DNA from 3 places in the Vibrio penaeicida genome. Region 1 is predicted to be linked to each of the others. Evidence: predicted binding sites of a transcription regulator. Region 1 holds the regulator's gene; each other region holds the start of a gene.

Region 1 (10,276 bases):
TTTTGATCGCAGTGAATTGTATGCGGAATCCAATCAGGCGTATCCAGATAACGGAGAGCGTTTCGGTTTTTTTGCCTCCGCTTGCCTCGATATTCTCCCTAAACTCGGAATAAAACCAGACATTATCCATGCCAATGACTGGCATACAGGGTTAGTACCGTTCTTATTAAAAACTCGCTATGAACATGATGAGCGCTTTCGCTCCATTAGAAGTGTTTTAACTGTACACAACGCGATTTTTAAGGGGGTCTATACCTATCACGACTTGGAAATTATTCCTGAGTTGAACCTGTCTGGTTTAGAGCGACTGCAATACGGTCAAGATCGCATCAGTATGCTACGCGCAGGTGTTGCGTTTGCGGACAAAGTGAATGCTGTTAGCCCTAATTATGCCGCAGAACTGATGACCACGTTAGGGTCACACGGAATGGTGGACGATTTTGTTCATCGCAGTGCAGACCTATACGGGATTCTTAATGGTTGCGATTATAGTGAATGGGATCCGAAGACGGACAAATACCTAGATCACCATTATGAGGCTGAAGCTTCGAGTATGGTGAAGGGTAAACAACTCAATAAATGCCAATTGCAGGAAGAGGTTGGGTTGCCAACAAAAGAGCTGCCTGTCTTTGGGATGGTTTGTCGTTTAACACACCAAAAGGGGTTCCACTACCTTTTGCCTATCATAGAGCAGTTTTTGCGAAATGACGTTCAGCTAGTTATCGTAGGCACGGGTGAGCCTCAAGTGGCTGCAAAACTTCATGAGGCCGCGAGTCGATACTCAAACAAATTTTCGTTTATTGAAGCTTACAACAATCGCTTAGCACACTTGGTTGAAGCTGGATCAGATTTCTTCCTGATGCCTTCAGAGTTTGAAGCATGTGGGTTGAACCAGATCTATAGTATGGCTTACGGAACGCTTCCGATTGTACGCGAAGTGGGCGGTTTAAAAGATACTGTGGTTGATTACGACACGGATGAAAAACTTGCGACTGGCTTCAGTTTCTTAGACCCAACACCAGAAGCATTGTTGATCGCGATGCAACGAGCGTTGATTCTATACTTGCAGCAACCCGATGAGGTTCAGCGCGTTCGTTTGAATGCAATGAATACGGAGTTTAGTTGGGAAGCATCGGCTAACGAGTATGTGAATATGTATCAGGCTGCGCTGCTGTAAAACAAGAGCGGGTTGAGTGTAGCCTGTTTGCGTAAAACCTCTGATGACAATAGCCTCTCAATGAAAATTGAGAGGCTTTTCTATGGTAGGAGGAGCTTGACCACCCAATTTACTCATATTGTGGTAAGCTTTTACCTAATAGAACTAGAAAGATTCATAATATTTGTTAAGCGATGTCGAACCCTTTGTTATTTCACAAGACTTATAACCACCCCACCAGTAATGAGTGGGTGGTCTTTGTTCATGGTGCTGGTGGTAGCTCTTCCATTTGGTTTAAGCAGATTAAAGCCTACAAGCAGCATTTTAATTTATTGCTTATTGATCTCAGAGGTCATGGGCGGTCGAACAATGTTATTCAAGATCTCCTTAAAAAAGGCTATACGTTCAAAGATATCTGCCAAGATATCTTGCAAGTATTGGATCATTTAAAAATTCAATCTGCTCACTTTGTTGGTATGTCTTTAGGAACCATCATTGTGCGAAACCTTGCCGAGATAGCCTCAGATCGAGTATCTACCATGGTATTGGGTGGGGCGGTAACTCGGTTTGATATTCGTTCACAGGTGTTGGTTAAGGTGGGAGATTGGAGCAAACACTTCATTCCTTACATGTGGTTGTACAGCTTGTTTGCTTACATAGTCATGCCACAAAAAAACCAAAAAGAATCGCGGCATTTATTTGTTAGAGAAGCGAAAAAGCTGTGTCAAAAAGAATTTAAGCGTTGGTACACCTTGGCAGCAGATGTAAACCCGTTGATGAAATATTTCCGTGAAAAAGAAATCCCGATTCCAACGTTATATCTGATGGGAGATAGAGATTATATGTTTCTTCGTCCAGTCAAAGAAATGGTGAGGATTCATAAACGCAGTGCGTTGATTGAAATTCCTGATTGTGGTCATGTGTGCAATGTGGAAAAACCAGATATTTTTAATGAAAAATCGATAGGGTTTATTCGTCAGCATGCTCGCTGACGTGGTGCCCACAGTTCCAACAGGCACCAAACTGAGCTTCTATCCATTCATCGCATTTCGGACAGCACCAGTTTGGTTTTGATTGGTTAGCGGTTTGATCGGTATAAGACTTCACAATCTTTTTGGCTTTGTCGTACTGAAATTCGTTGTTTAACCAAATATATGGTTCGGTGTCTGGACCAAATGGAAGCTCACCTTGCAAGCCAAATAGACCTTCACCACGAACTTCAACATCGATTCCCTGTGCCTTTAACAGCTCACATACAATATGAGCTTCTGTCGGGAGCGCAGTAGAGTACACCTTCATAGTTCGTCCAATATAGTCAATGAGTTTTAATTATGACAGCAAGTCGCCCATAAGGGTCTGTGCAGGATAGATAAACTGTGAATTTCAGCAATAAAAAAGCCTCCAAAGGAGGCTTTTTTAGCATGAAGGTTTAACTAACTTAAGCGTTTCATTAATTCATCACGTCTATCTTGAGGAATCACGGACCAGTGAGTGCCATTAATTGCACCCTCTAGAGCCCATAGTAGCTCTAAGCCAACATCGCTTGAATGAGTCTGCTTGATGGCTTTGAAGGCTTCAACAGAACCGAAGTTTTGTAACTCCTGAACGGAAGAGATTCCTGCTTTTTTGAGCATTCTTTCTGTACCCAAACGTAAATTAGGCAAGTCTTTCAAACGCGTTGGTTTGGTTTCGGCTTGCTTTTGTTTCTCTGTTCTTGCAACTTTCAGCGCTAGAGAAGCTTTCTCTATGATGTCATTGGTATTATCCCAACTGGTTTCTGGGAGTGCAAAATACTTGGTGACAACCGGAAACCCGCGCTTCTTGTACACATAAGGTTTTAAACCTTGTTGTTCGAACTTTTGAGCACTTTTTGAGTCAGCTCTGATGTGTAAAGTGTTTTGAACGACTAAGGCGAACATAGTGTCATCGGCGAAAACGCCAAAACCACCAAACATAGAACGTGATTTTATCGTCCCTAATGGTTCAAATAGCTTCAATGAGTTTTTAAGTATTGGTTTATCCATGCTGTACTGTCTCGGCTAAAGAAGTTATGCCACTACTAAGTTCAGGTCCGAGAAAAAATAGCAAAGTGATGCAGTCAGATGTCAGAGTTTGGTTAACTCTGGAAAAGAAGTATGCATATTTACCATCGGCAACCCCGCTACCATATTGATTTCAAATAAATCCATTTAGGCCGGAAGCTTTGCGTCCCACTTTTTCAAATGGTTTGCCCTGTGCGTGACAATAAAATCATAGAGAAAAACCGGAACAAGCATCACATCAAAATGCTTTATGTGTGATCTGCCTTCAAAAAATAAATGTACAGATATAAATATTGTTTCTTATTTGGGCAATAAAGCAAAAAGCCTGACATATAGCCAGGCTTAATTAGAATTAACTAATTTAATTTAACTTTTTAACAGAACTTCTCTCTACGATTTCAGGATGCATCTCGAAGATGCGTTTATCGTGTTCTTTGTCTTTGATTCTTTGGAGAAGGATTTCAAATGCCGTTTTACCCACTCGGCGCTTAGGCTGGTGGACGGTTGTCAGAGGAGGAGAAAAGTATCCTGATAGCTCAATATTGTCGTATCCAATGATCGAAATGTCATCAGGAACACGGACACCGTTCTCTTGAAGACGGCTAATGACCCCGAGTGCCATAAGATCATTAAAGCAGAAAACGGCTGTTGGTCTGTTTTCCATAGCAAGGATCTTGTCCGCCGCTAAGACAGCGGTATCACATTCGAAGTTGCCGACAAGTATGCGTTCTTGCTTGAATTCAATATCGTATTCTCTCAGCGCTCGCTTGTAGCCAATGACCCGTTCAATACAAGCCACTTTTTCTTCATGGCCAGTAAGACAGGCAATATCGGTATGACCATTGTCTAAAAGATATTTTGTCGCTAAGTAACCACCTTCCTCAGAGTTATCTATTATCTTATCGGCTTGGGAACTCTCTGGACCCCAATCCATGATCACTTTTGGAATGGATGAGTGCGCATCAAGCATTTCACGAAGATCTTCAGTTAAATCTGAGCACATGACCAAGATGCCATCTACACGCTTCTCAGCAAGCATACGAATATAATCCCGTTGCTTTTCATATATCCCGCCGGTGTTGCACAAGATCAACGTGTAGCCTTGGCGATAACAGTAACTTTCAACGCCATCGACGACTTCTGCAAAGAATGGATTAGAAGACTGTGTAACTAACATACCTATAGTACGAGTCGTGTTGCACTTTAAGCTACGTGCAACAGCGCTCGGTGCATAGTTTAGTTCTTCTACTGCTTTTTTAACTTTCTCTTGTGTAGTTTCAGCAACAAAGCGTGTTTTATTTATAACATGCGAAACCGTTGTAGTTGATACTCCGGCAAGTCGTGCGACATCTTTAATAGTGGCCATAAAACAAATATCCTGTAGAGCCGAGCTAAGGGGTAAGGTGCTAAATTTAAAGTAGCTAATGTTTTCAGCAAGGCGGATTTCATTGTGTTATTAAAATCGACTAAAAACACAAAAACCGCTATTAATACAGCGGCTTAGTTAATGCTTTTCAGCGTTTCATATTTTATCGTTTGCGATCACGATCTTAGTCTTTAATTTCCTATGTGACAATGGAGTGAATCGTAAAAAATTATACCAAGTGTCACATTTATGAGGAATCCTAATATTTTTTAAGGGTGCTGTTTTATATTTAAAACAAATTAGCTCAATACCTAAGTAAAGTCTTCGAGCTCAATACTATCAAGATATCCCACCTTGCCGGTTTACTCGCCAGAAATATATTGGCGGTCTAGTTCGACAAAACTCACAAGCAATTGTGACAAAGCTGCGTAGAACCCAAAGCCATCATAATTTTTGCAGTTCTTGTTAAATATTGGAAGCCAAGTCATGAGATGCGTATTTATGAACCACAGCTGTTCTCGCAGTGCATCTTCAAACTGCTCGTTCGTTTTTAATTCGTTTGAGCGAATAATGAGGTTACCCAAAAAGTCCAATTGAATGGCGAGGTGATCTGCTGGCTCGTTAAACCCCTCTAGCAAAGAGACACCTTTTTCTCTTAACAATGATTCCATTTGTTTCGCTGGTTCATCATTGAGCAGACCAGATTTGTAGATTGAGGCGTATGGCAAGGCCGCTTTTTTATCTGTGGTCAGAAATAGGCCACAAAAATCCGCAGCGAGTTCTAACTGAGCATCTTCTCTATCTTGGAGTTTATTCAGGGATTCGATAAGTTGCTGAGCCGCCGGTTTTAAGGTTTCGTTTTCTGCAAGACCGCTAATGAAGCCCCTGATTTCAGCCGTGTGGTAATGCTCCAACTCTTCTTGTTTCAGTTCATGAGCAAAAAGGCTAGAAAGCCACCAGTAAATCTCTGCGCGCTTTTCGTTGAATGCTTTTGTTTCTTGCATAGCGTTGCCGCTCCGTATGAGGTTATTGGCGCAATTCTAACGAATTAAGATGAACAGAACTAATCTAAAGTATGGCAAGAAATGAAAATAAAAATCAGGTTATGAATAGGAGCCAAATTGGTTGCTTTGAATCAATAAAAGTTAGGAAATTGCCTTCTTTTTAACGAATTCGCTAGAAATGTAACTTTTTGTGAATAGAATATAAAGAGTCGCAAATAGACTGTGGCAAGTTTGTCTTTATATTTACATTAAAGTCGAACAAATACCTTATATATCCTTATAAATACAAAAGAAAGTGGTGTAGATGAGCTATCACGTATTAGTCGTAGAAGACGATGTGGTTACCCGTAGCAAGCTGGTGGGCTATTTCCAGAACGAAGGCTATCAAGTTAGCGAAGCTGAAAGTGGCGAGCAAATGCGCGCAATTTTAGAAGAGCAATCTGTTGATTTAGTCATGCTGGATATTAACTTACCAGGCGAAGACGGGCTAATGCTGACTCGTGAACTACGCAGTCAATCTGATATAGGGATCATCCTCGTCACAGGACGCACGGATAGCATTGATAAAATTGTCGGCCTAGAAATGGGTGCCGATGATTACGTGACAAAACCTTTTGAGCTTAGAGAGCTTCTGGTTAGAGTAAAAAATTTGTTGTGGAGAATTTCCGCTGCACGTCATGCTCCAGCGAAAGAAGACAGAAAAGAAGAATCTGGGCAACTAATCCGTTTTGGAGAGTGGACGTTTGATATCCAACGTCGTGCACTTAGCCGTAATGGCGAACCTGTTAAACTGACCAAAGCCGAGTACGAGTTGCTTGTGGCTTTGTCTTCACACCCAAACAAGGTTCTTAGCCGAGAACGTATATTAAACATGATTAGCCATCGTGTTGATGCGCCTAATGATAGAACCATTGATGTTTTGATTCGTCGAATGAGAGCTAAGATGGAGTTCGATCCGAAAAATCCACAGATTTTTGTCACCGTGCACGGTGAAGGTTACATGTTTGCTGGAGATTGATGCTGATATTGACTTTAATCAGCAGTAAATGATTATTAAGATAGAAAAAACCGAGGGTAGCATCCTCGGTTTTTTTGTTGGTAATTTGATACCTCAAAAGCTAAATCAATTTAAGAAGCTTCATTGAGCTGTGCGTTGGAGTTAGTCGCAAAATCTCGAAGGGTTTGCCACCAAAGCCCCAAACGTTCATGCCAATACGTTTCTGTCCATTCCAAGTATTTAGCTTGAGGGCGATACTTGTTCCATGGCTGCATCGTGCCATTGGAAGCCAGAAAGTTCGTAGGTGCTGGAACGGGGTCAATACCCGCATCATTAAATTCACGCAGTGCACGTGTCATATGGCTTGCCGAAGTGACAAGTACCAGTTCTTTGTTATTTACAAACACGGAAGCTTGTCTTGCTTCTTCCCACGTATCTTTTGCTGTCTCCAAAAGAATGATATCGGGTTTTGCGACGCCTAATGCGAGTGCTACTTTCGCCATCATTCGAGCATTACTGATCTCAGAGCCACCAGCGTAGCCAGACAAAATCAATTTTGCACCGGGATACATCCTAAGAATGCGAATACCTTCGGATAACCGCATTAATGCCGTTCGGCTTAATTCCGATGTTGGTGGAATATCATCATCAACAACGTGGCCGCTTCCCAACACCATCACATAGTCAACAGTGCCTTCTATAGGTAGAAAGCCTTTGTGTTGACGCTCCATCGGCATCAATAGTCCACTGGCAACAGGTTGGAAAGAAGAAAGGAAAATGCCAGTGAAAGACACGAAAATCAAAAAACAGCCAGTTCCTCTTTTTAAGGTGAACATGACCAACAATAGCCCCACCACACCAATTATTAAAAACCCCGGGAGTGGCATCAGCAGCGCAGAAAACACTTTTTTCAGCTCAAACATACTTAAATAGTCCGAAAAATCATCACTTGATTATGAAAAAGGCTAACAAGCCTTTATTACTTCTTATCCTGTGACAGAATAAGCGGCACGAATAGATATAATAACCTAAGCCACAGTGACAGAAGATCGTAATTTCGACGATATTGCCCACAAATTCGCAAAAAATATTTACGGATCTGAGAAAGGTGATATACGTCAAACCATTGTTTGGGAAGATTTAATTGTAGCATTAAGTGAGCTAAACGATGAATGTTGCCGTTTAAATATCTTGGATGCAGGTGGCGGGCTTGGGCAAATGTCGCAAAAAATTGCCCAACGCGGACACAATGTCACACTCTGTGATCTATCTTCTGAAATGCTAAAACTGGCAAAAGTAGACATTGAAAAACACGGTTTGCTTTCCCAATATCAGCTAGTTCACTCTCCAGTTCAAGAAATTGAACAGCACCTTCACGAGAAAGTTGATATGGTGCTTTTCCACGCGGTGATGGAGTGGTTAGCAGACCCGAAATCGGCGTTAGAAACGGTTTTAAAGCAGATAAAGCCAGGTGGTATCGGCTCTATCATGTTTTATAACCATCACGGCTTGGTTTTGAAAAACGTGATATGCGGCAATATTCCACACATTTTAGAAGGAATGCCGCATAGAAAACGCTTTAAACTTCAGCCCCAAAAAGGTTTGAAGCCGGAAGAAGTCTATCAATGGATAGAGGATGCTGGGTTTGAAATCTGTGGTAAATCGGGTATTCGGTCCTTCCACGACTACATAGGTAATATGGAGTACATGGGCGATTATCAATTTGAAGATGTATTAGCACTTGAAAGACAACTGTGTCGTCAGGAGCCTTACCTTTCTTTAGGTCGCTACATTCATGTTTGGGCGAAAAGAAAGGAATAATAAACAGGATGAACAATGAGTGATGTAACTCAAGATGTTGTAGAGCAACCAATCGATGAATTGGTTAGCTGGGTAAAACAACACGATTTCTCATTGAACTTGTCTACTGAACGTCTGGCTTTTCTGATTGCGTTAGCCGTTTTAAGTAACGAGAGATTTGATGAAGAGTTGGGTGAGGGAGAGTTGCACGATGCGTTCTCTATCGTCACCCGCTTGTTTGAAGAAACGGGGGAAGCTTCTGCATTTCGGGCGAATAACGCCATCAATGAAATGGTTAACCAGAAGCTATTAAGCCGATTTACCAGTGAAATTACAGACGGCGCAAGCATCTATCGCTTGTCGCCATTAGCGGTTGGCATTACCGATTATTATGTGCGCCACCGAGAGTTTTCAAAGTTACGATTGTCCATTCAGCTGTCCATGGTGGCAGGTGAAATGGAGAAAGCGATCGCAGCTGCAAAAGAAGGCGGTACACCAGGTCATTGGCAAAAAAATGTTTATGGCGTTTTGAAATACTCAGTGGGTGAGATTTTCGATCAAATCGACCTCAATCAACGAGTCATGGACGAACAGCAGCAATTGGTCAAAGACCAAATAGCGGAGCTGCTGAACCAAGATTGGCGTGAGGCCATCAATAGTTGTGAAGCACTGCTCAGTGAAACATCCGATACCCTAAAAGAGCTACAAGATACGCTGCAAGCCGCTGGCGATGAAATGCAAACTCAGATCCTTGATATTCAAGGGCTTGTTTACGGACAAGATGATTTGCAATTCGTAGAAGAAGCGCTTTACGGGCTGCAAATGAAGCTAGACCGCATTGTAAGCTGGGGTCAGCAGACCATCGATCTATGGATCGGCTACGACCGCCACGTGCACAAGTTTATCCGCACCGCTATCGACATGGACAAAAACCGCGCCTTCAGCCAGAGATTGCGACAGTCTGTAAAAGACTATCTCGACGCTCCTTGGTTGTTGACGTATGCCGACGCTGAAAGGCTGCGAGATATGCGTGATGAAGCTTTGGTTCTGCGTGATGATGAAGTCATGGGGCAAGTACCAATGGATGTCGAATACGAAGAGTTTGAGCAAGTAAATGATGAGTTATCAGAAAGAATAAACGACATGCTCAAGGCTCATAAAGAGCGAGGCGCCTCCATCGATTTGGGGGTGGTTCTACGTGATTACCTTTCGACACATCCACAAACGCATCATTTTGATTTAGCTAGAATTGTTGTCGACCAAGCCGTGCGCTTAGGTTACTCAGAATCTGATTATCAGGCGATTCAACCTGATTGGCAGGCTATCAACGATTTTGGCGCTAAGGTACAAGCAAATGTCATTGACAAATACTGAAGAATATATGCCAGAGAAACTGGCAAAAGCGATTTCCAACCCGCTGTTTCCCGCGCTGGATAGTGCACTTAGAGCTGGGCGACATATCTCCTCTGAAGATATGGACAACCACGCATTGCTGAGTGATTTCGAGACCGAACTTGCCCTGTTTTATCAACGTTATAACACTGAATTAGTGAAAGCGCCTGAAGGCTTTTTCTATCTTCGACCACGTTCTACCTCTTTGATTGGTCGAAGTGTTCTTTCGGAGTTAGATATGCTGGTCGGAAAGGTACTGTGTTTCCTATATCTGAGCCCTGAAAGGCTGGCTCATGAAGGTATTTTTACCAATCAAGAGCTTTACGACGAAATGATCTCGCTAGCGGATGAGAAAAAGCTCATGAAGTTGGTGACCAATCGGGCGACGGGTTCTGATCTCGATCGTGAAAAACTGTTCGATAAAGTCCGTACGTCATTACGACGCTTACGCCGATTAGGCATGATCATCTCTATTGGCGAAAACGGGAAATTCCGAATCAGTGAAGCGGTATTCCGATT
Region 2 (10,276 bases), 1.2 Mb from region 1:
GCATGTTCCTCAAGCCGATCATCACTTGAAGACGGCAGCGTCGTAATAACCGCTACCGCACTGAGTGACAAGAGCACTAAAACCAACATGATTTCTATTAATGTAAAGCCACGTTGTTTATTCATGCGTATTCGCTTACTACCAAATGAAAAATGGGAAGCCAGTAAAATTACTGGTAGTCCTGCATGTTCCAGTTACCAATGTCGGCTTGAACACCTTCACCACCCTCTTGACCATCAGCACCTAACGTAAAGACGTCGATTGTGCCGTTATCACCTGGGCTCAGATATTGATATTCATTACCCCAAGGATCGTTAGGTAGGCGTCGGATGTACCCGCCATCGCGGTAGTTACGCGGCTCTGGTGAAGCTGATGGTTTAGAAACCAACGCTTCCAACCCCTGATCCGTTGATGGATAAACACTGTTATCCAACTTGTACATATCTAAAGCATTTTCTAGAGCGACAATGTCAGTAATGGCTTTCTGTTGGTCAGCTGTTTCTTTGTTACCTAATAAGTTAGGTACAACGAAACTCGCCAGAATACCCAAAATGACAACCACAACCATGACTTCTAATAGCGTAAAGCCAGACTGCTTTTTATTACTTCTGTTATGCATATTTCCTCCAAAATGCGCGCTGTAATCATTCTACACGCACGTTACATTCCGACATTCAACTTGCTTAAAGTCGATTTCAATTCATGGAACCGCTTTAAGCACAAATAAAACAAAATAAATTAAGACACACGCCTTCGTTAACTCGATTCTTATTTACCTGACACCAAATTGTTGAGCTCTAATAATGGCATCAGCGTCGCCACCACAATGAACAAAACAATGCCGGCCATGCAAACAATCAATAGTGGTTCAAATACCCCTAATGCCATGTTGACCTGAGATTCAAAATCTCGGTCTTGGTTGTCCGCAGCACGAGTCAACATTTGCTCAAGCTCACCACTTTGCTCTCCACTGGCGATCATATGCAACATCATGGGTGGGAAAAGACGAGTTTGTTCCAAGGATTTTCTTAAACTTGCCCCTTCTCGGACCTTATCCGCTGCCAACAAAACTTGCTCTTTGACAAATTGATTGCTCATTACGTCTGCTGCGACTTTCATACCGTCCAATAAGGGAATGGCGCTGGACGTACAAATCGACAGTGTGCGTGCAAAACGAGAGGTATTAAGACCGCGTGCTACTTTGCCAATAACAGGTAATCCGAGGATCCAACGATCCCACTTTAAGCGAATAGACGGTTTTCGCAGCGCAGCTTGAAACAACACAATGCTGACCAGGGTCACCACAACCAAAACCACGCCCCAGTTCAGAACAAAGTTACTTGCCAGTAATAAGAATTCGGTGGATGCAGGCAGCTTTTGTCCCATTTGAACAAATTGGTCGACAATTTTAGGAACCACGGTCGCGAGAAGAAAAGCGATAACAGAGACAGCGATCAACGTCAGCATGACGGGGTAAATCATCGCTTGTTGAAGCTTAGATCGCATCTTCTGACGGTTTTCTGCGTAGTCGGCAAGGCGATCTAGCACCGTATCTAAATGCCCTGATTTCTCACCCGCAGCTACCATCGCTCGGAAAAGGTCATCAAACACATGTGGGTAATCACCTAAGCTGTCTGAAAGCGTATACCCTTCAACAACTCGAGAGCGAACTGCCACCATCATGGTGCGAATATGCGCTTTTTCGGTTTGTTCCGCGACGGCTTTCAAACATTCTTCTAGGGGCATTCCTGCCTGAACGAGTGTTGATAGTTGACGAGTCAGTAATGCTAAATCGTTGGTACTGATCCCACGCTTAAAAGAGAAACCAGACGAAGAGGCTTTCGCTTCTTTTACTTTTGTTTCAATCACTTCAACAGGAATCAAGCCTTGTTCTTTTAACTTTTGACGAACTTGGCGTGCGTTATCCCCTTCGATAACACCTTTTTTCTGTTTTCCCTTAGCATCCAGAGCTTTATATTCAAATGCCGCCATTATACTTCCTTGGTCACGCGCATGACTTCTTCAAGCGTCGTTTTCCCTTGGCGGACCTTACTCAAACCATCATCACGAATACTTGGTGTGGCACCACGTACATGTTTTTCAATGGCTTGTTCTCCGGCTTCACTATGAATAAGCTCTTGAACGTCATCATCGATAACCAACAATTCATGGATACCAGTACGTCCACGATATCCCTTAAAGTTGCACGATTCACAACCACAGGCTTTGTACAACGTAAGGGGCTCAGCTTCTGTCAGATTAAACAGCTTTTTCTGCTCTTTATCTGCTTCATATGGCTTCTTACAATCAGGACAAAGGGTACGAACCAATCGCTGTGCAAGGACGCCCAGTAGAGAAGACGAAATCAAGAACGGTTCGATACCCATATCACGCAATCGCGTAATCGCACCTACTGCTGTATTGGTGTGTAAAGTCGACATCACTAAGTGACCCGTTAACGATGCTTGAACACCAATTTGGGCAGTCTCTAAGTCACGTATTTCCCCGACCATCACCACATCGGGATCCTGACGAAGAATTGCACGTAAGCCACGGGCAAACGTCATGTCTACTTTCGGGTTTACCTGAGTCTGACCGATACCGTCGATATCAAATTCAATCGGATCTTCCACCGTTAAGATATTGCTTTCGGTGCTGTTCAGCTCTTGAAGACCCGCATACAAGGTGGTGGATTTACCTGAACCCGTAGGACCAGTAACCAAAATGATACCGTGAGGACGTTTGATCAGAGTTTGGAAGCCGTCATGATTGCGAGGCGTCATACCAAGGCTATGTAAATCAAGGCGAGTCGCGTTTTTATCAAGAAGACGCATCACCACACGCTCACCGTGTGATGATGGCATAGTCGACACACGAACATCGACCGCTCGTCCACCTATTCGCAGTGAAATTCGACCATCTTGCGGAACTCGCTTCTCTGCAATATCCAATTTCGCCATAACTTTAACGCGAGAAACAAGCAACGGTGCTAGCTTTCTGCTTGGTGCGAGAACTTCACGCAAAACGCCATCCACACGGAAACGAATGGAAAGGGATTTTTCGAAGGTTTCGATATGAATATCCGACGCGCCTTCTTTGATCGCTTCACCGAGCATAGCGTTAATCAGTTTGATGATTGGCGCATCGTCTTCTGATTCCAACAAGTCTTCATTTTGTGGCAGCTCTTCAGCCAACGAAAAGAAGTCGTCGTTGTCGGCACCGATATCTTCCATTAACTGACGCGCTTCAGAAGAGTCTCGTTGATACAACTCTGTTAACTTACTCTCAAAGTCTTGAGCGGCAAGAGCAACAGGGGTGAATGATTTTTTCACCACTCGACGTACTTCAGTGAGTACGTCAAGTGCTAAAGGTTCTACATAATAAAGGCTAGGTAAAGCACCCGGCTGAGTGGCGACTTCCATCGCCACTTTATGTCGGTTAGCAAAAGCAAAAGGTAAGCGAACAAAGCCTTCAGAAACGACCAGCGTATCCGCCATTATTTTGCCTCCAGCTGCTCAATGAATGCTCGCAACTCTTCAGGGTGGCGAATATCTTCACCATACTTAGGAAGCACAGGAACAAATTCATCATTCAGTAACTTCAAGCCTTCTTCAGCTTTGAGAAGTTGCTCGGCACGAATGTAGTTGTATTTGCGCTGGCTAATACCATCGGCCGTTACGCCATCTCGAATAATGGTTGGCTTGATAAAGACCATCAGGTTTTTCTTCGATACTTTTGTACTGGTTGATTTAAACAAATGCCCTAAGATTGGAATGTCACCGAGCAATGGCACTTTCGCTTCACTTTCTAAAGCACGTTCGTCAATCAAACCACCTAGTACCAACATTTGACCATCTTGAATCATCACCGACGTATTAAGTTGACGCTTAGCGAATCGTACATCGACCGCTCCATCTGCACCCAATACATTCGACACTTCTTGTTCAATGGTCAATTGAACTGAGTCGCCTTCGTTGATTTGCGGAACCACTTTCAGTTTGATACCGACTTCTTTTCGTTCAACCGTGCTGAATGGGTTGTCATTATTAGAGCCAGTAGCAGAACCAGTCAAAACAGGCACTTCTTCACCAACAACAAATGACGCTTCACCGTTATCCATCACCGTAATGCTTGGAGAAGAAAGAATATTCGAATTGGAATCACTTGAAACAGCGCTCACTAACGCAGTCCAATCACCCGCGATAAAACTAAGCGCGGCACCATTCACACCGCCAAGCGCCTTAGCCAAAGTGTCGTAGCTACCCTTAGTGGTGGTCGTTTCATTTCGCAAAAACTCGCCGTCGGAGTTATAAACCGCTTTTGTCTCAGTGGTATCTTTAGCTTCTTCCAAGCCAACCATAACACTGCCTATAGACGCACCAGAATTCGCAAACTGTACAGCAGCACCTGTACTTAAGTTACCCCACTGAACACCAAGGTTAGCGCCATCGCCTTCATCTAACTCCACGATCATCGCTTCGATAAGCACTTGCGCACGGCGAATGTCTAATTGGGAAATCACATCTTCGATGGCACGCATAATATCTGGCGGAGCCGTTACGACTAATGCATTGGTACCAACGTGAGCAGAGATCATGACTTCGTTACGTGCTTTCGCACCACCGCCACCTTGAGCTCCGCCTTGCTTTTCAGCTTGCAGATTATCGGAAACACCTTTCAGCACATCAACAAGGTCTTCCGCTTTAGCATACTTAAGGTAAACCACTCGGTTGTTGCCTTTGGTTGCCATTTCTACATCCAACTGCATGATAAGCTTGCGTAGGCGTTTACGAACCTGCGGGTCACCCGATATAAGAATCGAGTTAGTGCGCTCATCCGCCACTAGTTTAGGTTCTAAGAAAGCGGGAGTATTTTTTTGAGCCGTCGATTTGTTCAATGCCTCAACAATACGAACCATTTCCGCTGCAGATGCATTTCTAAGCTCTACAACTTCGATTTCTTTGTCACCTGCACGGTCAACACGCTCGATAATTTCAGCAAGGCGGTTAACAACCGCCGCACGACCTGTGATCAATATGATATTCGCAGGATCATAGTGCACGACGTTACCCGCACCCGCATTGTCATTTAGCTGACGTAATAATGGAGAAAGTTCTCTTACGGATACATTTCGTACTGCCACAACTCGCGTGATAACGGCATCGCCTTGTACACGAGTCTCGTCTCCAACAACAGGGATAGCAGCCGTCTTGGCATCTTTATCACGTACGATCTTAAGTACGCCATTTTCCATTTCTACTGCAGCAAAGCCGTATACTTCCAAAACATTTAGGAAAAAGTGGTAGTACTGCTCTTCATTCAACACGTCATAACTTCGAACATCGATTTTTCCTCGAATTGCCGGATCGACAATGATGGTTTTTTCGAGGTTACGTCCAACAATATTGATGAACTCTTTAATATCGGTTCCCTTGAAACTGGCACTAAACTCACTTGCCACCAATGCTGGTGACCATGCAAGGCTACCAGCAAGCAACCAGGTTCCTTTGTTTAACCACTGTTTCACGTGATACTCCCACTCATACCCCAACGCAGTTCTGCGTCGGTTTTAAAACTCAATAAAGATTTCGTGCCTTTGACCGTCGCGCTCGACTGTCAGGTTCAATTCCGTCATATCAGATATACTTTGCCACACTTTTCCCATGGCAGAAGGGTCACTCAGATCCGCTCCATTAAGTTGCGTCGCGATATCACCTTCTTTTAACCCAACCGCATCAAACAAATCTCTTTGGCTACCAGGTCCTACTCTATACCCTACGATATCGCCTTCTCTTCTGACCTGAGAAAGACGAATGTATTGCATTATTTGCTGAGGGTTTTGAGAAATTTCGCGTCTGATCTGCTCAATCTCGTTAACACCTGGAAAGCTTCCGACATTTGAATCGGATGTTGGCGGTGGTTCTGATGCATTTTGTTGTGCCAGTTTGCTGTATTCGACACCTTCTAGCATCAAAGTTTCATCCTGCCCCTGATTATCGATAATTACGCGATCAACCAATACCCCTTTAAGTGAAGCGCGCGTGCCTTCAATCTGCTCACCAATACCATACGTTTGTTGTTGGCCTCGGTTAGCAATGACTGCCAAACTGCTGTCTATTGAAGAGCTTGCAACCACTCCAACCAAAACCAAACTCAATCGAGTCTTGGGTGCGTCTTTCACGACAGGCTTTGGCTTAGGTTTTGCCACTGGTTTATCAGAATAACGACCGAATAGATGGGCATCGAGCAAAGAAGCGATAGCATCACCCGACGCTGCTTCGATAGATCCAGGAACAGCCTGTGTAGCCACTGTTGTCGGCGACCAGCGGGTAACGCCGCTGTCTTGAGGAATTAATTGCCAACTAAGCTGCCCGACAATCCAAGCAGAGATGGCAATCAGCAATAATGTCAACCAGGCACTCAGCTTTCCTTGTTGTTTGACGATAAACGCCAGAAAAGCGGTGAACTTCTGATCTAATTGATATTTTTGCACCACCGAAGATGACATGTATCATGCGCTCCCTGTATTAAAACTTCAGATATGTTAAGGCAGTCTGATAAATAAAAGTCAAAGCCTACACAAAGGCTTGCGCATTGTCATATAAATTGATGGATACCAAATATCGTTCTTATAAAGATTAGCAACAATTCACATTAACAGACTTTAGACTGATTACGTTTCATCCCATTTTAGGTTGAAAACCCTCATACTCGTCACCATTGTGTAAATAATGAGGCAAGTCAATCATTAGAGACACGAATTTACTATGAGTTCAAATACTGCCACGGTTAGGCTCGACAAATGGCTTTGGGCCGCTCGTTTCTACAAAACGCGATCTATCGCACGGAATATGGTTGATGGAGGAAAAGTCCATTATAATGGTCAACGTTCCAAGCCGAGCAAAATTGTCGAACTTGGTGCAACCATATTGCTGAGACAAGGGCATGAAGAGAAAACGGTGATCATTGAAAAGATATCCGATCAACGTCGCGGCGCTCCAGAAGCTCAACTGCTTTACCGAGAAACCGAAGACAGCCTTCTTAAACGTGAAGACAATGCACAAAAAAGAAAGCTGAATACCCTGTACAGCCCAAGCCCGGAAAGACGCCCGGATAAAAAACAGCGTCGAGACATCATAAAGTTCAAGAATCAATAAATGCTGGAGCTCCTCGCATGGCAAACAACCAATTGCATCGCTACTTATTTGAAAATTTATCCGTTCGTGGCGAATTGGTACAACTGGATAGTACGTACCAAGAAATCATTTCAAGCAAGGAATACCCAGTACCGGTTAAAAATCTGTTGGGTGAGCTTCTCGTTGCCACAACGCTGCTAACTGCGACTCTAAAGTTCGAAGGGTCTATCACACTCCAATTGCAGGGTGATGGCCCTGTTCCGTTAGTTGTGATCAATGGCGATCATGACCAGAAAGTTCGCGGAGTAGCTCGCTGGGAAGGCGATCTAGCCGATGACGCAACGCTACATCAATTGATAGGCAAAGGTCACCTCGTGATCACCATTGCTCCTAAGCAAGGCGAACGTTACCAAGGTGTGGTCGGTCTAGAAGGGGAAACGTTGTCAGAAGTTCTTGAAGTGTATTTTGAACGCTCTGAACAGCTTCAAACTCGCCTATGGTTCCGCCTTGGTGAACATGAAGGTAAAGCACATGCAGCAGGTATGTTGTTGCAAACCATGCCAGATGGCACTGGTTCAGCGAATGATTTTGAACACCTAGAGCAACTCACCGACACGGTGAAAAATGAAGAGTTGTTTGGATTGCCCGCTAACGATGTACTTTATCGTCTTTATAACCAAGAGAAAGTACAACTGTTTAAAGCACAGCCAGTCGAGTTTTTCTGCGGCTGTTCGCGTGAAAGAAGTGGCGCTGCCATTATCACAGTTTCACGAGATGAAATTAATGACATTTTAGCGACTGAAGGATCCGTTTCTTTACATTGTGATTACTGCGGCACGGATTACTCGTTTAACGAAGATGACGTATCTGAGCTTTATGAGCAAGCCACTGACAGCAACGATACCCTTCACTAATCCATTATTTTTCACGCTTTAATAAGCACCTAGAATACTTTCTAAAAGCCAGCTCAATGCTGGCTTTTTTAATGCCTTTTCGCTACTAAAACACACATTTATATCACCGTACGCTATACTTATTTTTGTCAAAGTATTAATCCTTTTGATCTAGCGCAAAGGATTGCGCGAGCGATAAAATGAGCAAGCCAAACTGTGACAAGAGTGTAAAAACCCCACTCACCTCAGGGATAAAATATTCAACAAGACCTGAGATGAGAGTTGCTCAAAGTTGCCAAAGTGGTGAGCAGAAAACTATAAATAATTACAAAACCCCTACAATTTATACCCTACAAGGAGCACCTATGACCGTTATGGAACATACAAAGGCTGCACACATCGATCTTACCCGACACGGAATCACTGGCGTGACTGAGGTTTTGCGTAACCCAAGTTATGAGCAGTTGTTTGAAGAAGAAACACGCCCAGAGCTTGAAGGCTACGAAAAAGGTACAGTTACAGAACTTGGTGCCGTTGCTGTCGACACTGGTATTTTTACTGGTCGCTCACCGAAAGATAAATACATCGTTAAAGACGAGACGACCAAAGACACTCTGTGGTGGTCTGATCAAGGGAAAAATGACAATAAGCCAATTACCCAAGAAACATGGACTGAGCTAAGAGATTTGGTGACGGATCAGCTTTCAGGTAAGCGTCTTTTTGTAATTGATGGTTTTTGCGGTGCCAACCCTGATACTCGCTTAAGCGTTCGAATCATTACAGAAGTTGCATGGCAGGCCCACTTCGTAAAAAACATGTTCATTCGTCCTACTGATGAAGAACTTGCCTCGTTCGAACCGGATTTTGTTGTTATGAATGGAGCGAAGACAACCAATCCTAATTGGGAAGCCCAAGGTCTGAACTCCGAGAACTTCGTCGCTTTCAACCTTACAGAGCGTGTGCAAATCATCGGAGGCACATGGTATGGCGGTGAAATGAAGAAAGGGATGTTTGCCGTAATGAACTACCTTCTTCCTTTGCAAGGTATCGCTTCAATGCACTGCAGCGCTAACGTTGGCAAAGAAGGGGATGTCGCTGTGTTCTTCGGTTTATCAGGAACAGGTAAAACGACTTTATCAACCGACCCGAAACGCGAACTTATTGGGGACGATGAACACGGCTGGGACGATGACGGTATCTTCAATTTTGAAGGAGGCTGTTACGCCAAAACGATTCGTCTATCCAAAGAAGCGGAACCCGATATTTTTAACGCTATTCGCCGTGATGCTTTGCTGGAAAACGTAACCGTTCGCGCTGATGGCTCTATCGATTTTGATGATGGCTCTAAGACTGAAAACACACGTGTTTCTTACCCAATACACCACATCGATAATATTGTTAAACCAGTCTCGAAAGCAGGTCACGCGCAGAAAGTTATTTTCCTTACTGCTGATGCTTTTGGGGTTCTTCCTCCAGTATCGAAGCTAACTCCAGAGCAAACGAAGTATCACTTCTTGTCTGGGTTCACAGCAAAACTGGCAGGTACAGAGCGCGGTATCACAGAACCTACACCAACGTTCTCTGCTGCATTTGGCGCTGCATTCTTAACATTGCACCCAACTCAGTACGCTGAAGTGCTGGTGAAACGTATGGAAGCTGCTGGAGCGGAAGCTTACCTCGTCAACACTGGTTGGAATGGAACAGGCAAACGCATCTCGATTCAAGACACTCGCGGAATCATCGATGCGATTCTAGATGGCTCGATTGACCACGCAGATACGAAAGTCATCCCAGTCTTCAACCTTGAAGTGCCAACTGCTTTACATGGTGTTGATACCGGCATTCTTGATCCTCGTGACACCTACACCGATCCACTTCAGTGGGATAGCAAAGCCGAGGATTTAGCCAACCGCTTTATCAATAACTTTGCCCAATACACAGACAATGATGAAGGTAAGTCATTAGTTGCGGCGGGTCCTCAACTCAGTTAATGCTTACGAAAGTGGATTAAAGTAGCAAATCCATTACCAAGCCCCTCTTTCGAGGGGCTTTTTATTGAATCCAATCGATAATTGAGCCAATCTGAAAGCTGGATTGAGAAATTTGGAACAAGGAAGATGAGAAAAGCCTCCACGGTTGTGGTTTTATTCTTACTGCTGATCGTTGTTTCAGTGCTGGCATTATTTGGCAGCCTGCATACCCGCTATGCTACGTCGGTGGTGAATTTCATTGCCAATCAAGTGAGTA
Region 3 (10,276 bases), 1.8 Mb from region 1:
ACGACGACCGATCAAACGCTTGATTGCAAATAGCGTGTTTTCCGGGTTTGTAACTGCTTGACGTTTCGCAGGTTGACCTACCAGCGTTTCACCGTCTGTATAAGCAATAACAGATGCAGTTGTGCGCTCACCCTCAGCGTTCTCGATTACGCGTGGTGCATCGCCGTCCAACACAGCAACACAAGAGTTAGTAGTACCTAAGTCAATACCAATGATTTTACCCATCAGGCTATCTCCGATTAAATCAATTATCTTTTTGCTATATCCCCATAAGTGGGGATGAGGAATGGGGATTCAACCCCTACTCACAAAATATGTGTGCAAACTACTTTGCTTTGTCTATGCCCAATAGATAAGGGCATGGAATACCTTTTCAAGGGGATTCATTAAAAAAAGTAACGTTTTTTTTCTTTTTTCTCTGAACCCTTGTCGTTACAACAAAAAACGGAGCCAAAAGGCTCCGCTTATATAAGCCAATTTTCGTCGTAATTAGCTCACTTGAACAGGTTCAGATTTTTCTTCAACGCCTATTTCGTTTTCAGATTTAGCTACGATGGTGTTCACCGCAGTATCACCTACTACGTTTGAAGACGTACAGAACATATCATTGATACGGTCTACTGCCGCAATGATAGCCAAACCTTCAGGTGGAAGACCCAATTGGTGCAGTAATACACCAACCATAACTACGCCGCCACCAGGGACACCACCCGCACCGATAGATAGAAGCAGAATCGTTAGACCAAGAGTAAAGATATCAGCAGAGTTGATTGGCTGACCAAACGCATTGGCGACAAAGATTGTCGCAAGAGCAATGTAGATGGATACGCCAGACATGTTCATTGTCGCACCAAGTGGCACACCAAAACCGGCAACAGATCGAGAGACGTTTAACTTCTCGGTAAGTGTGCGCATGGTAACAGGGATAGTTGCGTTAGAACTTGCTGTCGAAAGTGAGAACAGAACTTGCTCGCGCGTTGCACGCATAAACTCTTTTGGAGAAATACCTGTAGCCAACCCTACGACGGTTGGATAGAAGAAGAAAATCCAGAACACCAACATAGCGACAACAAGGGCAACATATCCAGCCACTGACGCCAATGTATTTGCATCTAAAGTCGCGCCAAGTTGAATCATCAACGCGAATACACCGTATGGTGCAAGGCTCATGACCAAACCCACCAACTTCATCATGATCTCGTTTGCCATTTTGAAGGTGCGAATTGCAGGACCACCACGTGAATCCAGAGCCTGAATAGCAAGGCCTGTAAGGATTGCCATAAAGATGATTTGTAGCATGTCACCATTTGCAAACGCCTGTACAGGGTTGCTTGGCACGATGTTCACAACCAGAGAGAAGATGTCTGGTGTTTCTGTTGTCGTTAATTTCACTGCTTCAGAAACCGTACCAGCCAAATTTGCGTCAGCACCCGGCTGAACAATCATTCCGATAGTCAGTGCCGCAGTAATCGCAATGATGGTATTGAAAATGTACAAGGCAAAAGTTTTACCACCAAGGCGTCCAAAAGAAGTAATGTCTTTTAACTCAACAATACCGCAGACGATCGACACATAGACCAGTGGCACAACCAAAAGCTTGATAAGTGATACGAACATTCCACCAGCGCCCTCAGCCGCTCCCAAAACATAAGTATCCATAATGGTGATGCCATTGAATAAGTACTGAATGGCGGTACCTATCATTAGGCCGGCAAATAGACCTATAAAAATTTTTGTTGAAAGCGATTTATTCATCGTTTCACTCCAGTTGTTTATGCTTGCATATAGTATTTTGATAGTTATTTACTGCACTAACAAATGCAGAGGGCAGGAATAATACACACTGAATTCACAAATAAAAGGCACTATTAACAAAAATATCACAATGAACTTCACAAAATTTAATCTGATATTTTCCTTAAAAACCGAAACAAAAAACTAAATACAAACTAGGTCAGTAGGTTAACCCTATTCTCGATCAAGAAACAAACAACCTGTTTTTTGATGGAAATAAAGTCATTTAACCTTACAATAAAAAGGTCTTTCGTGCTTTTTTAGTATGAAATACCGAAACAAAACTAAAGCCAATCAGGACAATTCACAGCAGAATATAAAATTCGCAAAAATAGATAACTGGCGAGAGTTAAGTTGTTCAAGCATGCTTTGATTTCAAAAAAAAAGCGCAGCCTAATGGCTGCGCTTTTCTATTTCTATGTCTATCGATTAGAGACACACTATGTATATATCTCTGAAACCCAATAGAACGAACTAAAGGATATTATGCGTAAACAGGTAGACGCTTACAAATCTCAAGCACCTTCGCTTTAGTCGCTTCAATTACGGCTTCATCACCCATGTTGTCTAAGATGTCACACATCCAGCCAGCTAGGTTTTTCGCGTCTTCTTCAGTAAAGCCACGACGAGTAATTGAAGGCGTACCTACACGAACACCAGACGTAACGAACGGGCTACGTGGATCGTTTGGCACTGAGTTTTTATTTACTGTAATGTTTGCCGCACCAAGTGCTGCATCGGCATCTTTACCCGTGATGTCTTTGTTGATGAGATCAACTAGGAACAAATGGTTTTCTGTTGAACCCGAAACGATGTCGTAACCACGCTCTAGGAATTCTGCCACCATTGCTTTTGCATTCGCAACAACGCGTGCTTGGTACTCTTTGAACTCTGGCTCTAGTGCTTCTTTGAACGCTACCGCTTTACCCGCGATAACGTGCATTAGAGGACCACCTTGACCACCAGGGAATACTGCTGAGTTCAGCTTCTTGTAGAAGTCTTCACCTTCATTAGAAAGGATAAGACCACCACGTGGACCAGCCAGTGTTTTGTGCGTTGTTGTAGTAACAACGTGAGCATGTGGTACTGGGTTAGGGTAAACACCCGCTGCAATTAGACCAGCAACGTGAGCCATATCTACAAAGAAGTAAGCACCTACTTTGTCTGCAATTTCACGCATGCGCGCCCAATCACAAACTTGGGAATAAGCAGAGAAGCCACCGATGATCATTTTCGGTTTGTGCTCTACTACTAATGCTTCCATTTCGTCGTAGTTTATCTGACCAGCTTCATCGATACCGTAAGGGATAACGTTGTAGTGTTTACCTGAGAAGTTAACTGGAGAACCGTGAGTTAGGTGACCACCGTGCGCCAGGCTCATACCTAGAACCGTATCACCTGGGTTAAGAAGCGCCATGTACACAGCACTGTTTGCTTGAGAACCTGAGTGAGGCTGTACATTTGCGTAATCCGCACCAAATAGTTCACATGCGCGATCAATAGCCAATGCTTCAACTTTGTCTACGAACTCACAACCACCGTAGTAACGCTTGCCTGGGTAGCCTTCAGCGTACTTGTTTGTTAGCTGAGAACCTTGCGCTTCCATTACACGTGGGCTGGTGTAGTTTTCTGAAGCGATAAGCTCGATGTGCTCTTCCTGACGAAGAGTCTCTTCTTGGATTGCTGTAAATAGGTCCGCATCGTAATCAGCGATGTTCATATCACGCTTAAGCATCTGTATCTCCTGACTCAGATTTACTGAAAGTTTCAAAAAAACCACACAACGACCAAAAGCAAACGTTTTCGTCACCGTATTTGATGGGGTGCATTCTACATAATTTGATCTGCGTCATAAAGTGACTTTTGCAACTTTCTTTATGTAGATATTTCATGTTCCGTTTGAGTGTTCATCATAGTGGTGGTCTATATCGTTTCTCTAAACTATATCACTGTCAACTTAAAGGTTTACACCCTGTAAAATCAAAGATACATAAGTTAGAGGTAGAATTACCATTCAAGCTATCGAAAGTAGCAGTTTTTCACTAGTATTCCGCTCAATTTCGGTAAGTTAACATGTAATTTGATGGAAAAACACACAAGAAAAGAAGATTGGATCGCAATACTGACAGGCACATTTTTAGTCGCGCAGGGCGTATTCTTCTTACAGAATGCGACTTTACTGACGGGTGGAACCACAGGGTTAGCGCTTTTAATTAGCCAATTTGTGCCTTTTAGTTTCGGCGTTCTCTATTTCGCATCAAATATCCCATTCTATATTTTAGGCTGGAAACGCTTTGGCAAAAGATTCGCGCTGACCAGTTTAATTTCTGGTGCGCTTGTTTCTATATTCGCAGATAACCTGCACTGGCTGATTCAGATTTATAGCATTAACCCACTTTACTGCGCGATATCGGGCGGATTATTGATGGGACTAGGCATGCTGATCTTATTCCGACATCACACCAGCCTTGGTGGCTTTAATGTGCTTTGCTTGATTATTCAAGATAAGACTGGGTTCTCAGTTGGCAAAAGCCAGATGATCATTGATTGTGCGATTCTAATTGCATCATTCTTTTTCGTTTCGCTTGAAGTCATCGGCTTGTCTATTTTAGGGGCAATCGCGCTGAACTTAGTATTGGCTATGAACCATAAACCCACACGATACAGTGTAAGTAAGCGCTCAGTTCAACACTAATATCCCCAAGTGGGCTCATATTCTGCCCCACTTCATCGTCTAAGAGCTTGGAAAGGACTCGTCATTCCGCTGCGTTCTTTATTTTGAAGTGAGAAAGGCTTGAATTGAAACAGAATATGAGGCTCTGAATCCTGCATTTTGAGGTTACTTGGGGATATAAAAAAACAACGTCAGCAACAAAAAGCCGGGCAATCCAATTGCCCGGCTTTTTTATGCATTTATTTTAGCGCTAAATACTCTCAATGATAAAAACACGGCTTTCATAGGGTTCAAGAGATTGATTCGAACTCTGAACCAAACTCAACTGCTCAACGGTTTGATAATTTCCAAGCACGCCTTTTGCTTGCTTCATGTCGTAACGGCTCGGTAGAGTGATTTCGACCCGTTCTTCGTAGAAGTTGTTAATACAAATTAGCGTCTGAGAACCGTTGCTACGAGCGTAGGCAAAAACAGACGGATGATCCGGCATTAAATCTTGATAGTCTCCATCCGTTATCACGGGGAGTTCTTTGCGTAGATGAACGAGTGACTGATAAAAATAGAAGACTGAGCCTTTATCTTCGAACGCTGTCATTGCATTCACATCACGGTAATTTCTAGCAACATCAATCCATGGAGTCCCTTGGGTAAACCCTGCATGTTCAGAATCATCCCACTGCATAGGCGTTCTCGAGTTATCACGTGACTTGCTCGCTAAAATACGAAGCATGTCGTCGGAGCTCCCCCCTTTCTGATTCACCATGATGTCATACATATTCGTGCTTTCGACATCTCGGTATTGGTCTATTGAATCAAAATGAGGGTTTGTCATACCGATTTCTTCACCTTGATAGATATATGGTGTGCCTTGCATGAAGTGTACGGAAGCGGCGAGCATTTTGGCTGACTCGACTCGGTATTGCTCATCATTACCCAACCGACTCACGATGCGGGGTTGATCGTGATTACACCAAAATAGAGCGCCCCACCCCTTTCCGTTTAGGCCTTGCTGCCAGTGGTTAAAGATGGATTTCAATTGAAGAAAATCAAACGGAGCAAGCCCCCACTTCTCACCGTTCGGATAATCCACTTTAAGATGATGAAAGTTAAACACCATGGATAGTTCTTTACCATCCATCGAAGAATATTTCTGGCAATGCTCTAGCGTCGTTGAAGACATTTCCCCTACGGTGACGCTGCCATATTTTTGAAATACCGTCTGGCTGATTTCTTGTAGATATTCATGTACGCGAGGTCCGTCAGTGTAAAATCGACGGCCATCCCCCACATCATCAGATGGGAAATCTTGCTGTTTAGAAATAAGATTAATGACATCCAAACGGAACCCATCAACGCCTTTTTCTGCCCAATACTCTATTATCGCTTTGACTTCTTCACGAACTTGCGGGTTTTCCCAATTCAGATCAGCCTGCTCTTTAGCAAATAAGTGCAGATAATATTGGTTAGTGGAGCCATCAAGCTCCCACGCTGAACCACCAAACTTGGATTCCCAGTTATTAGGGACATCACCATTGAGTGGGTCTCGCCAAATATAGTAGTCGCGGTATGGGCTATTCTTATCACCCAAAGCTGATTGGAACCAAGCATGCTCTGTCGACGTATGGTTAACGACGATATCCATGATTATACGAATCCCTTGGCGATGTGCCGCGGCAATCAATTCATCAAAATCCGCCATAGTGCCGAAATCAGGGTTAATGGCAAAGTAATCCGAAATGTCATAACCATTGTCGACCATCGGAGAACAGTAAACAGGCGTTAACCAAATAGCGTCAATGCCCAGAGCTTTCAAATACTCTAACTTTGAAATGATCCCCTGAATGTCTCCAGTGCCAGAACTTCCGCTGTCACAAAAACTTTTTGGATAGATTTGGTAAATAGACGCTTTGCGCCACCAGTCGTTATGAATAGTCATTGTTTCGTTCTCAGAGTAAAGCGCAGGCAGCCAACAAGGGGGAAGAGAGCAGGCTGCCTGCTGTATGTTATGCGGCTGCTGTTTCTAAATTGCCTTTATGTTGAGCGCGCTTATAGAAGAAGAGAGTCAACATCGCAGGTACAAAAATCGCAACTAGCATGGCGATGCTGAATATAGTCCAGTATTGAGGCTGTATAGAGAGAATACCTGGCAGGCCACCGACTCCAATGCCGTTTGCCATCACACCCGCACTACCACATATTGCCGCCGCAATAGCAGAGCCGGCCATGGCACTTAGCATTGGGAATTTGTATTTGAGGTTGATACCGTACATCGCAGGCTCCGTTACACCAAGATAGGCGGAAATGGCAGCAGGAACAGAGATATCTCGCTCACCTTCTTTACGGCTGATAATGATGATACCGACGACGGCAGAAGCCTGTGCAATATTAGACAATGCGATTAGTGGCCAAATTGGCGTACCACCCAACTCTTGCATTAACTGTAAATCAACAGCATTGGTTGTGTGGTGAACACCGGTGATCACTAACGGTGCGTAAAGGAATCCAAACACGGTGGCACCAATAATGGCAAAGTCACCCGTCATTGCCGCTTTAGCCGCAAACGCGACACCATCGCCCAGTAAACGTCCGAAAGGACCGATCAACGAGTGAGCAAGGATCACAGACAACAAAATAGACACAAATGGCACCACAACAAGGTATAGGTATCCCGGTACAATTCGCTTGAGGTTTGTCTCTATAAACGCCAGCGCTACACCCGCCAGCATTGCAGGTATTACTTGTGCCTGATAACCCACTTTTTCAATCACAAACAATCCAAAGTCCCATACTTCGGGCACTTCTTTACCGATTAAATAAGCGTTCATAAGTTGAGGTGAAACTAACGTCACACCTAATGTAATACCCAATATTGGTGTGCCACCCAGCTTCTTCACCGTAGCCCAACATACGCCGACGGGTAGGAAGAAGAAAATCGCTTCACCAATTAGCCATAGAAACGAATGGACGGTCGCCCAAAACTGACTGATTTGCGTCAGTGTTTGGCCATCGAACATCTTGATATCGCCTATAACGTTGCGAAAACCAAGAATCAAACCACCCGTAATGATCGCCGGTAGAAGGGGAACAAAAATTTCGGCTAGGTGGGAGATGCTGCGCTCTAAGATATTCATATTCTGACGAGCAGCTAGCTTGGACTCGTCTTTGCTAGCGCTGCTTTTCCCTGACAGTTCAAGTAAAAGCTTATAGACGTCGTCCACTTCATTGCCAATCACGACTTGAAATTGACCAGCATTTGTAAAACAACCGCGAACGATAGAAATGCTCTCTAGCCTTTTCACATCCGCTGTATCGGTATCATTTAGTACAAAGCGCAATCGAGTTAGACAATGGCTTACACTCGCAATGTTATCGCTTCCCCCTACAAGTTCGAGGATTTTGGCGACATCTTTCTTCGCTACCTTACTCATAACTGTTCACCCTATTTGAATTCACGTTCTATTTTATTTCTTTTGGGACCGTTCCCAATTGTTATTATTCATATTGACATCACTAATAATAAATCAAAATGGGAACAGTCCCATTAATTGAACATGATCACATTAAAAATGTAGTGATAAATAGAAAAAGAAGTACTGAATTTTTATTCTTATTAAATTACAACGAGTTGAAAAATTGTACGCTAACTGGGAAGAGAAGGGGTTAGAGTGACGTGAGTCACCTCCGATTGATTCTGCAGTTGGTCGACCAGCAGGTTAGCGGCTTTTCTTCCAGCTTCCGCATACCCTGGGTCAATACTCTGTGTGTTTGGGAACAAAAATGAAAGTAAAGCGTTCCCACCAACCCCAAATACAGTTACGTCAGTTTTACCGAGCTCTTGAAGCCTTTTATTGACGCCTAATGCAATTGAATCACTGGCACACACAATGGCATCGGTTTTTGTACCCAATACCGTATCGACTAAGTGATAACCGCTTTCATGACTCAGTGCACCCGTCGTGTAATTAGGCGTTAACGCATGGCTTTCACACCACCGAATGTAAGCTTGCGTACGCAAACGGCCCGTTGTCACATCCGTATCATCCACACCAATAAAGGCAATGTGTGTTTTGTTCTGTTGGCTAAGTTGATTCAAGGCCATCTCGATGACGGATTGATTGTTGTAATTCACAGAAGATATTTCAGAAGAATCCGACGCAATGACTACCGCTCTATGCCCCCAAGATTCCAGTTCGTACATATCGCAATCTGAAAAACCAAACACAATTACACCATCAACATTTCGACGCTTTAAAACAGCGAGGTGCTCATTGGTCTTTTCACAGTCAAATTGGCTTTCCATGATCACGACATCGTACCCAGCGGCATACAACGTTTTTAAAAGCAGGCTGACGACAAGGTTCTCTGAGGGAGAATCCAAACGAGAAATAATCACTCCGATGACTTTCTGACTGCCTCCTCTCATTGATTGAGCAGACTTAGACGGAACATAACCAGATTCAGAAATGATTTGCTCTACCTTTTTACGGGTATCTGGTTTTACTTTTGGATCGTTCGTTAAAACACGAGAAACCGTCGATTTACCGACCCCTGCTAATCGAGCGATATCCAAAATAGTGAGCTTCTTACTCATAGGATTTCAAATTTACTTGTCGTAGTGATAAAGGAATATTGCCGAAGTTTGGCATCGAATTGCAATATTCCCTCATAGAAAGAGTGAGATAAATACTTAAAACAAGGTATTTTTAGACGATAGCGATGTCTTTTTAGGCGTATTTTGATTGCACATTTGCATCGGAACATTAGGCAAAGACAGACTGGCTTGGGTCCCTTTCATCCAGAAAACATACCCCATACGACGATTCTCAAATTTCTCACCAGAAGCACTCGGCACGCGATCCATGAGAAAGCGCTCATTGTTTATTTCCAATTGCAGCTCATACTCATTAATAGGGTGTGTCCATATTTCTAAGTCTTCGCCACATATATATGCGTTATTAACCGAAGTGCTTGAGCTAGAACTGCAGCCAGTGACCACCAACCCCGTGCTCACCAACAGTGCACTCACACTTATAAATTTTTTCAACATGGAACGAGCTAGCTCTTAAGGTAGGCAGGGACATCTTTGATGCTGTCTAATACGACTGACGCCAAAGACTCTCCTTTCTCGGTAACAGGTTTCCCAGTGCGGACAAGAACTCGTGTTCCAACACCTGCCGATTGAGCGGCCATCATATCTTCCGCTTTGTCACCCACCATAACGGAATTTTCCATGTCTATTTTTAAGAAATCACGGGCAGAAATAAACATACCGGGCTTGGGTTTTCGGCATTCACAATCTTGCTTGTAATCCCCGATACCATGTTCAGAGTGATGCGGACAATAATAAAAGCCATCAAAATCAACGCCATTATCAACGAAATTCCAATCCATCCACTGAGTAAGAGAAAGAAAGCGATCTTCGCTAAACATCCCTCGCGCTATTCCGGATTGATTCGTAACAAGTACCAGTAGGTAACCCATGTCTTGAAGTTGCTTTGTTGCTTCAAATACACCGTCTATGTATTCAAAACTATGTTCATCATGCACGTAACCGTGGTCTACGTTGATCACACCATCACGGTCAAGAAAAACGGCAGGTTTAGCCAAAATCGAATCCTCAATGCACTCTTAATCAGAACAAATTATTACATGCTTTATAGCACTTCGCACTATGCAATTACTTTTTAGCCTCGATGGGGGAATAAGCGGCAAAAATGCTCGCGAGCGTATGCATACCCTTGCTTTAAGCAAAAATCACCCATTATCTGTAAAGCTATATAGACGTCTAGACGTAAAAATACCTATTGA

The links. Region 1 encodes PurR, which represses purine synthesis genes. Its sites were predicted from a motif close to TNANGNAAACGTTTNCNTNA; they were not measured.
Region 2: a site for PurR is predicted at 8,202-8,221, ahead of pckA (phosphoenolpyruvate carboxykinase (ATP)). Genes of this name have one in related genera too.
Region 3: a site for PurR is predicted at 3,584-3,603, ahead of glyA (serine hydroxymethyltransferase). Genes of this name have one in related genera too.

What each region holds. Positions count from the first base shown of each region.
Region 1 covers NZ_AP025144.1:1,429,043-1,439,318, forward strand. Annotated here, with positions in the region: gene glgA (glycogen synthase GlgA) at 1-1,177, shown strand, start outside; gene LDO37_RS06685 (alpha/beta fold hydrolase) at 1,351-2,148, shown strand; gene LDO37_RS06690 (putative signal transducing protein) at 2,126-2,455, opposite strand; gene LDO37_RS06695 (TfoX/Sxy family DNA transformation protein) at 2,590-3,180, opposite strand; cyclic di-GMP riboswitch class I at 3,305-3,398, opposite strand; gene purR (HTH-type transcriptional repressor PurR) at 3,560-4,564, opposite strand; gene torD (molecular chaperone TorD) at 4,927-5,568, opposite strand; gene torR (two-component system response regulator TorR) at 5,873-6,586, shown strand; gene elyC (envelope biogenesis factor ElyC) at 6,697-7,488, opposite strand; gene cmoM (tRNA uridine 5-oxyacetic acid(34) methyltransferase CmoM) at 7,604-8,386, shown strand; gene mukF (chromosome partition protein MukF) at 8,402-9,739, shown strand; gene mukE (chromosome partition protein MukE) at 9,720-10,276, shown strand, end outside.
Region 2 covers NZ_AP025144.1:179,092-189,367, reverse strand. Annotated here, with positions in the region: gene gspH (type II secretion system minor pseudopilin GspH) at 1-125, opposite strand, end outside; gene gspG (type II secretion system major pseudopilin GspG) at 170-619, opposite strand; gene gspF (type II secretion system inner membrane protein GspF) at 769-1,992, opposite strand; gene gspE (type II secretion system ATPase GspE) at 1,992-3,497, opposite strand; gene gspD (type II secretion system secretin GspD) at 3,497-5,527, opposite strand; gene gspC (type II secretion system protein GspC) at 5,570-6,508, opposite strand; gene hslR (ribosome-associated heat shock protein Hsp15) at 6,768-7,157, shown strand; gene hslO (Hsp33 family molecular chaperone HslO) at 7,175-8,050, shown strand; gene pckA (phosphoenolpyruvate carboxykinase (ATP)) at 8,395-10,020, shown strand; gene LDO37_RS00810 (AsmA family protein) at 10,147-10,276, shown strand, end outside.
Region 3 covers NZ_AP025144.1:3,216,624-3,226,899, forward strand. Annotated here, with positions in the region: gene dnaK (molecular chaperone DnaK) at 1-225, opposite strand, end outside; gene LDO37_RS14495 (dicarboxylate/amino acid:cation symporter) at 490-1,755, opposite strand; gene glyA (serine hydroxymethyltransferase) at 2,279-3,529, opposite strand; gene LDO37_RS14505 (YitT family protein) at 3,878-4,489, shown strand; gene treC (alpha,alpha-phosphotrehalase) at 4,719-6,404, opposite strand; gene treB (PTS trehalose transporter subunit IIBC) at 6,472-7,896, opposite strand; gene treR (trehalose operon repressor TreR) at 8,109-9,059, opposite strand; gene LDO37_RS14525 (MliC family protein) at 9,156-9,515, opposite strand; gene gmhB (D-glycero-beta-D-manno-heptose 1,7-bisphosphate 7-phosphatase) at 9,524-10,075, opposite strand.